One region of the Paenalcaligenes sp. DL 463 genome, then DNA from elsewhere that is predicted to be linked to it. Evidence: riboswitches for the same ligand, from Rfam matches in the RefSeq annotation. Region 1 holds a riboswitch; the other holds the start of a gene.
The links. Region 1 has a riboswitch for glycine ahead of AC2UZI_RS10485 (amino acid permease). Riboswitches for the same ligand answer to the same signal wherever they lie in the genome.

Region 2: another riboswitch for glycine. It lies ahead of AC2UZI_RS08725 (D-amino acid dehydrogenase); the one in region 1 lies ahead of AC2UZI_RS10485 (amino acid permease).

What each region holds. Positions count from the first base shown of each region.
Region 1 covers NZ_JBYBKX010000002.1:85,769-93,264, reverse strand. The annotation lists gene sdhC (succinate dehydrogenase, cytochrome b556 subunit) at 1-85, shown strand, start outside; gene sdhD (succinate dehydrogenase, hydrophobic membrane anchor protein) at 85-468, shown strand; gene sdhA (succinate dehydrogenase flavoprotein subunit) at 472-2,247, shown strand; gene AC2UZI_RS10500 (succinate dehydrogenase iron-sulfur subunit) at 2,261-2,977, shown strand; gene AC2UZI_RS10495 (FAD assembly factor SdhE) at 2,990-3,250, shown strand; gene AC2UZI_RS10490 (citrate synthase) at 3,270-4,565, shown strand; glycine riboswitch at 4,716-4,803, shown strand; gene AC2UZI_RS10485 (amino acid permease) at 5,226-6,641, shown strand; gene AC2UZI_RS10480 (NADP-dependent malic enzyme) at 6,749-7,496, opposite strand, start outside.
Region 2 covers NZ_JBYBKX010000001.1:1,814,764-1,822,259, forward strand. The annotation lists gene nhaA (Na+/H+ antiporter NhaA) at 1-129, opposite strand, end outside; gene AC2UZI_RS08715 (YkgJ family cysteine cluster protein) at 559-1,005, shown strand; gene AC2UZI_RS08720 (NADP(H)-dependent aldo-keto reductase) at 1,094-2,143, shown strand; glycine riboswitch at 2,207-2,298, shown strand; glycine riboswitch at 2,300-2,392, shown strand; gene AC2UZI_RS08725 (D-amino acid dehydrogenase) at 2,440-3,690, shown strand; gene AC2UZI_RS08730 (tetratricopeptide repeat protein) at 3,803-4,876, opposite strand; gene AC2UZI_RS08735 (MetQ/NlpA family ABC transporter substrate-binding protein) at 5,096-5,917, shown strand; gene rssA (patatin-like phospholipase RssA) at 5,971-6,891, shown strand; gene AC2UZI_RS08745 (arsenic transporter) at 6,979-7,496, shown strand, end outside.

The DNA.
Region 1 (7,496 bases):
AGCAAGCAAAACGGCCGCCTCGGTGCTGGTTGTTAGTCTGGCATTAACAGCGTTGTTTGGTCTAAAACTATTTGGAGCGTGGTAATGGCTAATCCAGAACGAATCGGTACAAAGCGTCTGGTAGTAGGTGCTCATTACGGCACGCTAGACTTCATCGCTCAACGCGTGACTGCCGTCATCATGATTGTGTACACCTTGGTTTTCCTCGGTGGCATTCTATTTAGTTCTACGCTGGACTATGCGGCTTGGCGTAATTTATTTGCCTTCCAAGTCGGAAGTCTTCCTTTAGGGCAGCTGTTGGCGACCTTGTTTTTCTTGTCGCTCGCTTGGCACGCTTGGATCGGTGTGCGTGATATCTGGATGGATTACGTAAAACCCGCGGGCCTGCGTTTACTTCTTCAGGTGCTAACCGTACTGTGGTTAGTGGCTGCCATCGTTTTCTTTGCACAAATTATCTGGAGCCTGTAAGCCGTGGCTGCTATTAAAAAATCTTTACCGCGCCGCCAATTCGATGTGGTGGTAGTGGGCGCCGGCGGTGCCGGTATGCGTTGTTCATTACAACTTGCGAAGGCCGGCTTGTCCGTGGCCGTATTGTCTAAAGTATTCCCTACACGTTCACACACGGTTGCGGCCCAAGGCGGGGTAAGTGCTGCCTTAGGTAACATGAGCGAAGACCATTGGTACTGGCACATGTACGACACCGTTAAAGGGTCCGACTGGTTAGGTGACCAAGATGCGATCGAGTTCATGTGTCGTGAAGCGCCTAACGCCGTTTACGAACTAGAGCATTACGGAATGCCTTTTGACCGTAACGCTGATGGCACCATTTATCAGCGTCCTTTTGGTGGTCATACGGCGAATCTGGGCGAAAAACCTGTGCAGCGAGCCTGTGCGGCTGCTGACCGTACAGGTCACGCCATGTTGCATACGCTATACCAACAGAACGTGGCGGCGCGCACCAACTTTTTTGTTGAATGGATGGCGCTGGATCTTCTACGCAATGAAGCCGGCGATGTGTTGGGCGTAACCGCGCTTGAAATGGAAACAGGCGAAATCTATATCTTAGAAGCCAAGCGTACCGTTCTTGCTACCGGTGGCGCTGGTCGTATTTGGGCTGCTTCAACAAATGCGTTCATCAATACAGGTGACGGTCTTGGCATGGCGGCGCGAGCAGGCTTGCCGCTGCAAGATCTCGAGTTTTGGCAGTTTCACCCTACAGGCGTGGCCGGTGCCGGTGTATTAATTACCGAAGGCGTGCGTGGTGAGGGCGGTATCTTATTGAATAAAGACGGCGAGCGCTTTATGGAGCGTTACGCGCCGAACTTAAAAGATTTGGCTCCACGCGATTTTGTGTCCCGCTCAATGGACCAAGAGATTAAAGAAGGTCGTGGTTGTGGCGACGGTAGCTATGTGGTCTTGAAGCTCGATCACTTGGGGGCGGAAACGATCCAAAAACGTTTACCCTCTATTCGCGACATTGCGATGAAGTTTGCCAACGTTGACCCGATCAAAGATCCCATTCCGGTTGTGCCTACTATCCATTATCAAATGGGCGGTATTCCCACTAACTATTACGGACAAGTGATCAGTCCTGTTAATGGCGAGTCCAAAGTGGTTAACGGCTTATATGCCATCGGCGAATGTGCAGCCACGTCCGTACACGGTGCGAACCGTCTGGGCACCAACTCGTTGCTGGATCTTATCGTTTTTGGTCGTGCGGCAGGTAATCATATTGTTGATTCCCACCCCGAGCAAACCCACAGCCATCAAGACATCCCTCAGTCAGCGATTGATTACTCTCTTGACCGAGTCAATCACCTTGAGACGCGTACCTCGGGTGAGAAAGTACAAGATGTGGGCGAAAAAATTCGTCAAACTATGCAAGCGCATTGCGGTGTGTTCCGTACTATGGAGCTACTCAAGAAAGGCGAAGAGCTTATCGAAGGCTTGGTTCCTGAGGTTCAAAGCATTTACTTCAAAGATAAATCCAAGGTCTTTAATACCGCACGCGTAGAAGCGCTAGAAATCGCAAACATGATTGAAGTGGCTCGTGCTACCACACGTTCAGCGGCAAGTCGCACTGAAAGTCGAGGTGCGCACGCACTGAACGACTTCCCAGAGCGTAACGACCAAGACTGGTTGAAGCATACGTTGTGGTTTTCTGAAGGAAGTCGTCTTGAGTACAAAGACGTTCAGATGAAACCACTCACCGCCGACAGCATTGCGCCACAAGCTCGCACTTTCTAAGCAGGATACTGACATGAGTCAAACCCGTACCCTTAAATTTGAGATTTATCGCTACGACCCTGATAAGGACGAGCGACCCTACATGCAGAAGCTTGAAGTTACGCTTCAGCCTACCGACAAGATGCTGCTTGATGCGCTGGTACGCATTAAAAACGACGTGGATGATAGCTTAGCCATTCGTCGTTCTTGCCGCGAAGGTGTTTGTGGTTCAGATGCTATGAACATCAATGGCAAAAACGGTCTGGCCTGTACGACCAACCTAAACGAGCTTAAGCAGCCTATCGTTTTGCGTCCTTTGCCTGGCTTACCGGTAGTGCGTGACTTGATCGTTGATATGACCAATTTCTTCGATCAATACCATTCGATTAAACCGTATTTGATCAACGATGCGCCTCCACCCGAGCGCGAGCGTCTGCAAACACCGGAAGCACGTGACGAGCTTAACGGCCTTTACGAGTGCATTTTGTGTGCATGTTGTTCCACGTCATGCCCATCATTCTGGTGGAATCCCGATAAGTTTGTTGGTCCCGCCGGTTTATTGCAGGCTTACCGTTTTATTGCCGACTCTCGCGATGAGGCAACCGGTGAGCGTTTAGATAACTTAGAAGATCCCTATCGTTTATTCCGTTGTCACACCATCATGAATTGTACTGATGTGTGTCCTAAAGGATTAAACCCATCGCATGCTATTGGCAAAATCAAAGAAATGTTGGTTCGCCGTAGCATTTAAGTAGGCAATGAAATGAGAACGTTAACTCAGTTAGAACGTGCACGTTTGCGTTGGAGAGCTCGTCGAGGAATGCTCGAAAACGATCTCATGATTACCCGTTTTTTGGATAAGTACGAGGCCGGTTTAACGGATGTTGATGTTTCCGCCTTAACTTGCCTGTTTGAAATGGACGATACCGAATTGCTCGACGTGTTACTGGCTTCTAAAGAGGTAGAAGGCAAATACGATACGCCTGACATTCGACGTCTGGTTGCTCTTATGCGAGCGCTGTAATTTTTTAGGAAGATTTGTGATGGAACTGTCAGATAAGAAAGCCACACTCGCGTTTTCCGATGGAAGCCCTTCGGTCGAGTTCCCGGTATACAAAGGTACAGTTGGACCTGATGTGATTGATATCCGTAAGTTGTACAGTCAAACGGATATGTTCACCTACGATCCTGGTTTTATGGCGACAGCCTCGTGCGAGTCGTCAATTACCTACATCGACGGAGACAAAGGTCAGTTATTGTATCGAGGATACCCAATCGATCAGCTTGCCGAGAATTGCAACTTCATGGAAGTTAGCTATTTAATTCTGAATGGCGAGTTACCGGATGCGCAGCAAAAGGCTGATTTTGAGAAGTTGATTACGAACCACACGATGGTGCAAGAGCAGATGCAGTACTTCTTGCGTGGTTTCCGTGCTGATGCCCACCCAATGGCTATTCTTACTGGTTTAGTGGGCGGCATGTCTGCCTTCTACCATGACTCCACAAATGTGGCAAAAGCCGAAGATCGTCGTATTTCAGCGATTCGTTTAATCGCCAAAATGCCAACATTGGTAGCCATGGCTTATAAGCATTCTGTTGGCCAGCCACTGATGTACCCGCGCAATGATCTCAGTTACACAGGTAACTTCTTGCGCATGATGTTTGGTACGCCATGTGAAGACTATAAAGTGAATGACGTTGTAGAGCGCGCTCTAGACCGTATCTTTATTCTACATGCTGACCACGAACAAAACGCTTCGACTTCTACAGTGCGTCTTTGCGGTTCTTCTGGCACGAACCCTTATGCAGCCATTGCATCAGGTGTGGCATGCTTATGGGGTCCTGCGCACGGTGGAGCGAATGAAGCGTGCTTGAACATGCTTGAGCAGTTGCAGGCCAACGGTGGTGTAGAAAAAGTTGGCGAGTTCATGGAGCAGGTGAAAGACAAGAACTCTGGCGTGCGTCTCATGGGCTTTGGTCATCGGGTTTACAAAAACTACGATCCTCGCGCTAAGTTGATGCAAGAAACGTGCAAAGAAGTGTTGACGGCATTGGGCTTAGAGAACGATCCTTTGTTTAAGTTAGCAATGGAGCTTGAGCGTATTGCGCTAGAAGACAGCTATTTTGTCGAGCGTAAGCTTTATCCTAACGTTGACTTCTACTCAGGTATTGTTCAACGCGCTATCGGTATCCCAACCGAGCTCTTTACAGCGATCTTTGCCTTAGCACGTACCGTTGGTTGGATCTCCCAGTGGGATGAAATGATGTCCGATCCAGGTTACAAAATCGGTCGTCCACGTCAGTTATACACAGGTTACACCGAACGCAATATGGGCTAATACCTGTTTTATTTGTTAGGTGGTAGTCGTTAAAAAAAACTGGCTTAGGCCAGTTTTTTTTGTTTAATAAGTGGCGATTAAGTTCGGCCTAAAACAAGGGTTAATGATAGTAGTCGTAAACTGACGTCTATTTATAATGAGTTGGTCACTTAATGGTTCAGGAGAGAGACTTCTCACCATGAAGCGCCGACGGAGCAACCACCCCGGAATCTCTCAGGCAAAAGGATCCGAACTTAGACAAATCTGGAGAGAGGCCGAATACGCCCACCGAAGGGGACCATAGAAATATGGACAAGCTCTCAGGTAACAGGACAGATGGGGTGCTACTGGTGTTTCAGTAGTTCATTATTACCCCTTATGACCAGAGGTCTATATATGGCTGTTACCACGATAATATTCAAACGAGTACACGTTTCTACTACTCTTATCAAACCAGTTTATGTTTTTGCGCCAAGCATAGACAGGATTCCCATAAGGCTTTTATAGCTACTACGTAACGACTGACTTTTTACTAAACCTGATTTTTGTCATTCCTGACAAAAGCGTTTAGGGAAGGTCCGTGCACGAGCAGATTATTAGGCTCGTTAGTAATGGGAAAATTACGATTAATAAAATGCACTTCCTAATATGAATTTAGGATGAGAGTGTAGGAGTAGAGACGTGAGCAAACAAGAAAATGCAGCTGAATTACAGCGTACGCTTAAGAATAGGCATTTACAGTTAATCGCCATTGGTGGGGCGATTGGTACGGGGCTTTTTATGGGATCGGGCAGAACCATCAGCTTGGCAGGCCCCTCGGTACTTCTAACCTATATTGTTATTGGTTTTTTTCTATTTTTCGTTATGAGAGCAATGGGCGAACTGCTGCTGCATAACCTTGAATACAAGTCTTTTGTAGACTTTTCCGCTGATCTATTGGGGCCTACTGCTGGTTATTTTGTAGGGTGGAGCTATTGGTTTTGTTGGGTAGTGATCGGCGTTGCCGACATCATCGCCATTACGGGTTATACCCAGTTTTGGTGGCCTGACGTACCGTTGTGGCTACCAGGGCTGCTGTGTATTGCTTTCCTGATGACCTTCAATCTGCTCTCTGCAAAGATGTTCGGCGAGCTAGAGTTTTGGTTTGCATTAATTAAAATTATTGCCATTTTGGCGCTAATTATTGTAGGTATATACCTACTGACTACAGGCTTTGTGGGGCCTACTGGTTATAAGGCGAGTTTGACCTACTTATGGGATCGTGGTGGTTTCTTTCCTAATGGTATGACTGGGTTTTTTGCAGCCTTTCAGATCGCTATTTTTGCTTTTGTTGGTATCGAGTTGGTAGGTACCGCATCAGCAGAAACAGCAGATCCAAGCAAGACTTTACCCAAAGCCATTAATAAAATTCCAATACGAGTCATTATCTTTTATGTGCTGGCATTAACTGTCATTATGACCGTGACACCTTGGGATATTGTTTCACCAAACACGAGCCCCTTCGTTAATATGTTTATGTTGATAGGGGTTGGTTCTGCTGCAGCCATTATTAACTTCGTGGTCCTAACTTCTGCACTGTCTTCCGCCAATAGTGGGATGTTCTCGACTGGGCGTATGCTTTATGGTTTATCAAAAAATAAACTGGCGCCTTCTTCTTTTGGCAAGCTTTCACGTAGTGGTGTACCGCTTAATGGCTTGATGTATTCATGTGGTCTTTTGTTGGTTAGCTTGCCTCTGCTCTATGCAGAGGGTGATGTAATGAGCATGTTCGTTATTGTGACCACGGTATCGAGTATTTGCTTTATTTTTGTATGGTCGGCTATTTTGATTTCTTATCTGAAATACCGCTATGTCAGACCTGAGGCGTATTTGGCATCGACGTACAAAATGCCCTTTGGTATTCCTATGTGCTATGCATGTCTGGCTTTCTTTGCCTTTGCACTGTATTTATTTAGTCAAGATGAAGGAACGTTAACGGGTTTGATTGCTACACCATTTTGGTTTATTGCGCTGTGGGCTTTTTTACCTTTCTATAAAAAGCGCATTGCCAAAGCATCTTTAGTGCAGGCGCAAATGGTTAGCAACAGCGCTAGTTAAGTCTTTGTTTAGGTCGCATTAAAAAGCCGAACTTCATAGAAATGAAGTTCGGCTTTTTGTTTGTAGCAGCTAGTGCTATTTAGCATTAGCTGGCTTCACATCTAACTTTACTTAGATGCGTTCTTCTTTTCTTCGGCTTGCGCATCCAAGACGGCTAGGGCAGTCATATTCACAATGCGACGAACCGTAGCACTTGTGGTTAACACATGCACTGGGCGTGCAGCACCAAGCAGAATCGGACCCATTGCCACACCGTTACTACCTGTCATTTTCAGCATGTTGTAGGTAATGTTACCTGCATCCAAGTTGGGGGTAATCAACAGGTTGGCGGATGAGCGTAAGGTCGTATCTGGAAACGATTTGAATCGAATCTGATTGGATAGCGCCGAGTCAGCGTGCATTTCACCATCAACTTCTAGCTCGGGAGCAAGCTCAGCTAAAAGCTCACGAGCTTTAGCCATTTTGCGCGATGAGGCCGTAGAGCGACTGCCAAAGTTTGAGTGCGAAAGTAGAGCAACACGAGGTTCTACACCAAAGTTACGGACTTCTTCAGCAGCCAAAATGGTCATGTTGGCAATTTCTTCTGCGCTAGGATCTTCGTTAATGTGCGTGTCACATACGAATAGTGTTTGGCTTGGTAGCATCAACACGTTCATCGCAGCAAAAGTTTCAGCGCCTTCACGTAAACCTACAACCTCTTCAATGTGTTTGAGTTGGTTGTCAAAGTTACTGGCTACACCACAAATCATGGCATCGGCATCACCGCCTTGAAGCAGCATGACACCAATTAAGGTGTTGTGCTTGCGAATCATGGCTTTAGCAATGTCGGGAGTAATGCCTGACCGAGCGCGAAGT
Region 2 (7,496 bases), on a different contig from region 1:
GAAAGCAGCAAACGCTGCGGCGATAAGAATGGCACCGCCAGCGGCTTCAATATGTAGTAGGCGTTGACAGGCGGCTAAAAATGAGCGCATCCGTTGCTGAGCAACGGGAGGTTGAGGATAGGTGTGCATGAAAGTAGGACGCAATGACGGCAATGCGTGGCGGCCCGACCAACGCGTTATCTGTCCTAGACCAACCTCATGTTGATCTGACACCCGAAGCAAAGGCTAAACGAGATTATTTAGAATGACAATCCCCACCTAGGGGAAACCCTAGCTATTTTGTACTGTTGTTCTCCACTCGATGAGCTCATGGTTAAGCCACCACGACGCAGGCTTATTTATCCGGGTTATTTCTATATAAAACCATAATAAATATTGACTTAAATATTAAAAACCAGCTATATATCAATCTGTTACCCAAAAAATTATAAAACCTTAGCCGCAAGATCAGCTTGGCAGAATTCACATAAAATCTCGTTCTTATACAAGGGGTTAAACGCTAAATACAGCGCCAACCTCTCATACGTCTTTTACACAAGTTATTGATGGAATTAACCGATGACTGAAGCTATACGATTGACCGCTATTAAAGACCTACAGGACCTCGTTGAGACTAACAACGCAGAAACAACCAGTCGCCCTAGTCATAACAATCCGTGCTTTGCTTGTGGTGCCTGTTGTGCCCACTTTAGGATTTCTTTTTACAGTGGCGAATTAGAAGGCGAAACCGGCGGTTGGGTTCCCATATCGCTAACAAGCAAAATTGGCCCCTTACGTGCTGCAATGAAAGGCACTGAATCTGGCGGCGGGCGATGCATCGGCTTAAAAGGAGACATCGGAGAGGCTAACATCGGTTGCGGAATCTATCCGCTGCGTCCCTCTGTCTGTCGTGATTACGAGGCCTATGACCACGATGGCATCCCCAATCCTGACTGCCAACGCCTGCGTCTAGCCAAAGGCTTGCCCCCATTACCCGAACGATTCGTTGACGCCCTAGCTGCTTAACACTTCTCGGACTACACTGCTGAGGTACCTAGCCCAACTCTGCTCTGGGCTACTTTGTTTTACCTTGCGTTTTATTGGAGCGAGCACATTGAAATACCGTAAATTGGCCTCTACTGATGTAGAGCTTAGTGTTATTGGTCTTGGCACCATGACATGGGGCGAACAAAATACCGAGGCCGAGGCCCACGAACAAATTGATTATGCCTTATCAAGAGGCATTAACCTTCTTGATACCGCTGAAATGTATCCGATTCCACCATGCGCAGAGACGTACGGCGTAACCGAGCAATACATCGGTTCTTGGATTCGTAAAACAAAAAAACGGCAGGATATCTTTCTGGCTTCGAAAGTGGTGGGGCCATCACGCGATGTGACCCGCCCAAGTTATATACGCGCAGGTAAAGCACAGTTAGATAAGGCGAATATGCGTCAGGCTTTGGAAGATAGCTTACGCCGCCTCAACACAGACTACCTAGATCTGTACCAACTTCATTGGCCCGATCGCAGCACTATCATGTTTGGGCAACTGACCTACCCATGGGTAGACGATGAGGTTTCTGTATCCATCCTCGAGACCTTAGAAGCGTTAAATTCCTTTGTACAAGAAGGTAAGATTCGCTACATCGGGGTGTCCAATGAAACGCCTTGGGGTGTCAGCCAATTTTTAAGGCTGGCCGAGCAACATCAGCTTCCTCGTATCGTCAGCATACAAAACCCTTACAACCTACTTAACCGTAGTTTTGAGCAAGGACTGTCCGAATTTAGCCATCGTGAAAATGTGGATTTACTCGCCTACTCCCCGCTTGCTATGGGGATGCTAACGGGAAAATACTTGCAAGGCGCTAAGCCCGCTAACGCGCGCTTAACCCTTTATGAGCGTTTCACACGCTACACCACGGTACTTTGCGAAGCCGCGACTGAAGCCTACGTTTCGTTAGCACATCAGCATGGATTAAGCCCAACCACTATGGCTTTAGCCTATATTAATCAACAACCTTTTGTGGCCAGCAATTTGATTGGTGCGACCAGCATCGCTCAGCTTAAAGAGAACATTGATAGCCTGGAAACGAGTTTGTCTGACGAGCTGATCACCGAAATCAACACCGTTTTCAGGCAATATCAAAACCCGGCAGCCTAAAATCATATGGGGTAAGCGCTACTTGCACTATTAGGTTAAAATTCCTACGATTACAGTGTCGCTATTGCTATTAAGAAAGAGACCCAGCGTTCATTATGGGCGCCGACGGAGCAACCACCCCGGAAACTCTCAGGCAAAAGGATCTTAATAGCAAGACAATCTGGAGAGAGGTATTTACTTACCCACCGAAGGGGACCACATCACGCTAACACCGGTGTGGATCAAGCTCTCAGGTAACCGAACAGATGGGGTGCAAATGTTAATTAACATTTGCTCCTTTTCTATTTGGATCTACCATGACTACTATTGCTGTTATCGGTTCGGGCATTACAGGTGTAACAACCGCCTATGCCTTGGTTAAAAATGGCTTCAACGTTGTTGTCCTCGACAGACAACGCTACCCCGCAATGGACACGTCTTTTGCCAATGGGGGTCAGCTCTCCGCGTGCAACGCCGAAGTGTGGAATAGCACGTCCACGGTCTTGAAAGGCCTTAAGTGGATGTTCAAAAAAGATGCCCCTCTTTTGCTAAACCCCAGTCCAAGCCTTCATAAATACACCTGGATGGGTGAGTTCTTACGTAACATTACTCGCTACGAAGAAAACACCATCGAAACCACAAAACTTGCCATCTCCGCCCGCGAGCACTTATTTAAGTGGGCGGAAGACGAAAATATCGACTTTAACCTTGAAAAACGTGGCATTTTGCACGTTTACCAAAGTAAAAAAGGCTTTGAGTCCGGTCTAAAGGTAAGTGAATTGCTGGCTCGTGGTGGGCTAGAGCGTCGTGCTGTCACACCTGAAGAAATTAAAACCATCGAGCCCACCTTAGTTGGCCAGTTTTATGGTGGTTTTTTCACGCCCTCTGACGCCACCGGCGATATTCATAAATTCACCCGTGGTCTAGCTGATGCCTGCAAACGCCATGGCGTCAACTTCATCATGGATGTAGAGGTCGAAGCTATCACCCCACTTACGCATGGGCACCAAATTCGCTACCAGTCTTTACTCGCTGACGCCCCCAAAACTTCCGAGCATCTGGATGTGGACGCTGTCGTTATTTGCGCTGGTGTGGGTAGTCGCAAGCTGGCCGCTATGGTTGGTGACCGTATCAACATCTACCCTGTTAAAGGCTATTCCATTACGGTTAATCTGCTTGATGAAGAAAGCCAGAACGCCGCTCCTTGGGTCAGTCTGCTAGACGAAGAGGCTAAAATTGTCACTAGCCGTTTGGGAGTAGACCGCTTTAGAGTTGCTGGCACGGCAGAATACAATGGCGAAAACAAAAACATCCGTGCTGATCGCATTGCCCCACTTATTAACTGGACACGCAGAAACTTTCATCAAGCTGCCACTGATAATGTGATCCCGTGGGCTGGATTGCGCCCAATGATGCCCGACATGATGCCACGCGTACAAGCTGGTAAGCGCAACGGCATTTATTACAATACTGGCCATGGGCATCTGGGGTGGACCTTATCCGCGGCCACAGCCCAGAGCATTGCCTACACCATACGCACGTCTTTACCCACTACCGTCGCGGCCTAACTGAACGAGTTCACAACGTCAACGATAGCCCGTCGAGCCCTAAAACGTCATCAGCCCATCTTTTTTCAATAAAAAGATGGGCTGATTGGTTTTTTACTGGGGCACTACGCCGTTATGACTCGACAAGTCCTAGACTGTTTAACCCCCCAATGTGCTCTGGCCACTGCTTTTGTCGTGCACTTTGCAATAAGATACGTGCCCAAGCGATCCACCCCTCCCAGGCAATACGCTTATCCCACGCTGTCCCCCATGCTTGTAAAGCCTGTAAACCAGCAAGCGCATGCGACTCCGCTTCAGCATAATCGCCCCGCGTTAAATGCAATTGGGCCATCAACAAGCGCGGCTCACCTACCCATGGATTATGATCAATCACCGACTCAAGCAAATGTACGGCAGTTTGGTCATCCGTTAAGGGATGCATACGTGTAATGACCTGCCAATACAAGCCTGAAGCAGCCGCTTCATCTTTGGCACTGAGGGTGTGCTTTGCCGAACCGAAAGCCGGAGGAATCGGTATACCCGTGTCCGTGTTGAGACGATCAAGCGCATTCAATAAACGAGACAGCATACCTAAAATAGCAGCTGGCGGTTTTAAAGGCCCGGGCCACAACGATGCGGCCCAATGCGGGCTCAACTCTCGGCGCTGTTGATAAGGGTAGGCCGCAAAAATATCGTCTTGCCAGCTATGCCATTGCTCACCGACGTCAGCGACCGTCACCACGATGAACGCCGCAACTTGACGCGGCGTTAACGTAAACGACACCCCTTTTGCGTCGGTTAGCACCATACCATCGGGGCCTATACTTTCGCCCTCTAACACCGCCTGAACAAATCGTGTTCGTGGCATGGCGCAGAAAAGGCTGACCCAAGACTCGGCTTCCTCACCCAACACATTTTTTAGGGTCTCACGCTCACGTTCTCGATCGAATAAGTTTAAGTTAACGTATTCATTTCCATAAACACTATGAAACAAACCCAGCAAACGCACTTCGCGCGGCTGATTCCAAAGCGTCAAACTACGATAAACCCCCAATAAATGGTGTTTAAACGTACCGGCCTTATGCCAATCTTCACTGGCGCTTCGCTTAAATAATAAGCTCAGCAACCGCGGAAGGTCGGCATCAATGGCCTCGTAATTCTCAGCCAGTAAATCGACTGTGTGATGATGTAGCTCGGAAGAAGACATAAAACAAGTACCGTTTCTAAAGAGACGCCTCGCGCTCAAACTGGCTAGCGCGGACGTCGTTCAATATGATTAGCCCAGCTTATTTCTTTTGGTTATATAACCATATGAAATAAAGACATATAACTACGAATTATTATAGGTAAAATCCATCAATCTACTTGATAATAAAAATCGCTATTGCCACCTTTATTAGCAGATCTAAACCTTAACGAGAACTTCATGCCTCAACTACCCTTTCAGCCAATTCGCCGATTTATCCAAGGTCTTAGCGCCTTTGCTATTGTATCCTTTTTAGCCGTTTCACCCACCCATGCTCAAGACTCTGCATTGCGTGTGGGCGTTACTGCTGGCCCCCATGCGCAAATTGGTGAGGTCGTTCAGCGCGTCGCGAAAGAACGCGGTCTGGAGGTTAACCTCACGGAATTCAACGACTTCATTCAACCGAACGCCGCTCTGGATGCGGGTGATATCGACATTAATATTTATCAGCACGTTCCCTTTCTTGAGTCGCAAAATAACATGCGCGGCTATAAGTTAGTGCCCGTGGGCGATGCTGTTGTTCAGCTGATGGGCGTTTACTCACAACGTCATAGCTCGTTGGACGAGATTCCTGAGGGTGGAAGCGTTGCGATTCCAAACGACCCTACAAATGGTGCCCGCGCACTACTCGTTCTTCAAGCAGCAGACCTCATCAAGCTGAAAGATGGAGTCACTGTCACTGCCTCTCCTTTTGATATTGTTGAGAACCCCAAAAAGCTACGTTTTATTGAAATCGAAGCCGCGCAACTGCCACACTCTTTATCCGATGTGGACGCAGCAGCGGTTAACTCTGCCTACGCAGTGCAGGCTGGGCTTTCCCCCACAAAAGACTCACTGACTTTAGAAAACAACGATGCTGAATTTGCTGTGGTGGTCATCGCCGCACGTGAAGACAACAAAGACGACCCTCGCATTGCCAAATTCGTTGAGGCTTATCGCTCTGACGAGGTTAAGCAATTCGTAGAGGAAACCTTCTCCGGCGCCTACACTACCACTTGGTAAACACTACGGCGGATTGAGAAGTCCCTTCTTACATATCGGCCTTTTTGCTCAACATGTTACGTCTTACTAAACCTAAAATTGGACTTGCGTTGGGCAGCGGCTCGGCGCGAGGCTGGTCACATATCGGCGTCATCCGTGTATTGGAAGACGCCGGTTTTGTACCCGATATTATTTGTGGGACGTCAATCGGCTCTTTGGTTGGCGCCGCCTACGCAGATGGGCAACTTGAATCGTTAGAAGCCTGGGTCCGAAGCTTAAGCTGGCAAAGTGTAATGGGGCTGCTCGACTTCTCTACAAATGGAGGGCTTCTTCACGGAGAAAAGCTCTTTGGCTTTTTGCGTACCCACCTCAGCGACAAAGACCTGAGCTTATTACCTAAAGCTTTCGGTGCTGTCGCTACCGAACTCATTACCGGTAGAGAGGTGTGGTTACGTGACGGCTCTGTGATTGATGCCGTTCGTGCTTCGGCCGCCCTGCCCGGCTTATTCAAACCGGTTGAATATGAAGGTCGCTTACTGGTTGATGGCGCATTGGTTAATCCAGTTCCCGTGTCTCTGTGTCGAGCTATGGGGGCCGATATCGTGATTGCTGTGGATTTAAACTCTGATCTCATCGGACGTCATTTTAACGTTAGCGACACCACTGCAGAACCCGACGAGACCAAAGCACCCAGCGCTTTTGCATCCGTGTTAGACAAGTTCCCCTTAAAGCTTGGCGGTCTGAAAAGTGGTCCTGCTACGTCTACCGTTATGCCATCAATCTTCGATGTGTTAAGTATCAGTCTAAACATCATGCAGGTCCGTATTACACGTAGCCGCCTCGCGGGCGAACCTGCTGACGTGTTAATCAGACCACGTCTGGCCAATTTTGCGCTAATGGACTACCACCGTGCTGCACAGGCGATTGAAGAAGGCGAACGAGCCGCTCAACATGCCTTAACAGAGTTACAGGATATTTTTTCGCAGCGTCAGTAAGCGAATGCTCTCTTATCAAACCATCGATCACGTGGGTGCAGCCTATCGCCCATTGATTTCAGCTATCTCAACACGGTAGGTCACTTCATGCTAGCCATGGTTATTTTCGCCTTCACCTTATTATTGGTGATTTGGCAGCCCAAAGGTCTTGGCATTGGATGGAGTGCCTTAGGCGGTGCACTGATTGCGTTAGCGCTCGGCGTGGTTCAATGGTCAGATGTGGGCGTGGTTTGGGACATAGTCTGGGATGCCACTTTCACCTTTGTGGCGCTCATTATTATTTCATTAATATTGGACACCATTGGTTTTTTCACATGGGCTGCGTTGCACGTTGCACGCTGGGGAAAGGGTAACGGACGTTTATTATTTCCGTTGATCGTCGTGCTAGGGGCGATGATTACAGCGGTGTTCGCTAACGACGGTGCGGCATTACTGCTCACGCCCATCGTAATAGCCATTTTATTACGGCTGAATTTTTCCTCATCCGCAGCTTTCGCCTTCATCATTGCAACCGGTTTTATCGCCGATACCACAAGCCTTCCACTGGTCATATCAAACCTAGTAAATATCGTCACAGCCAATTACTTCGGTATCAGTTTTGATCG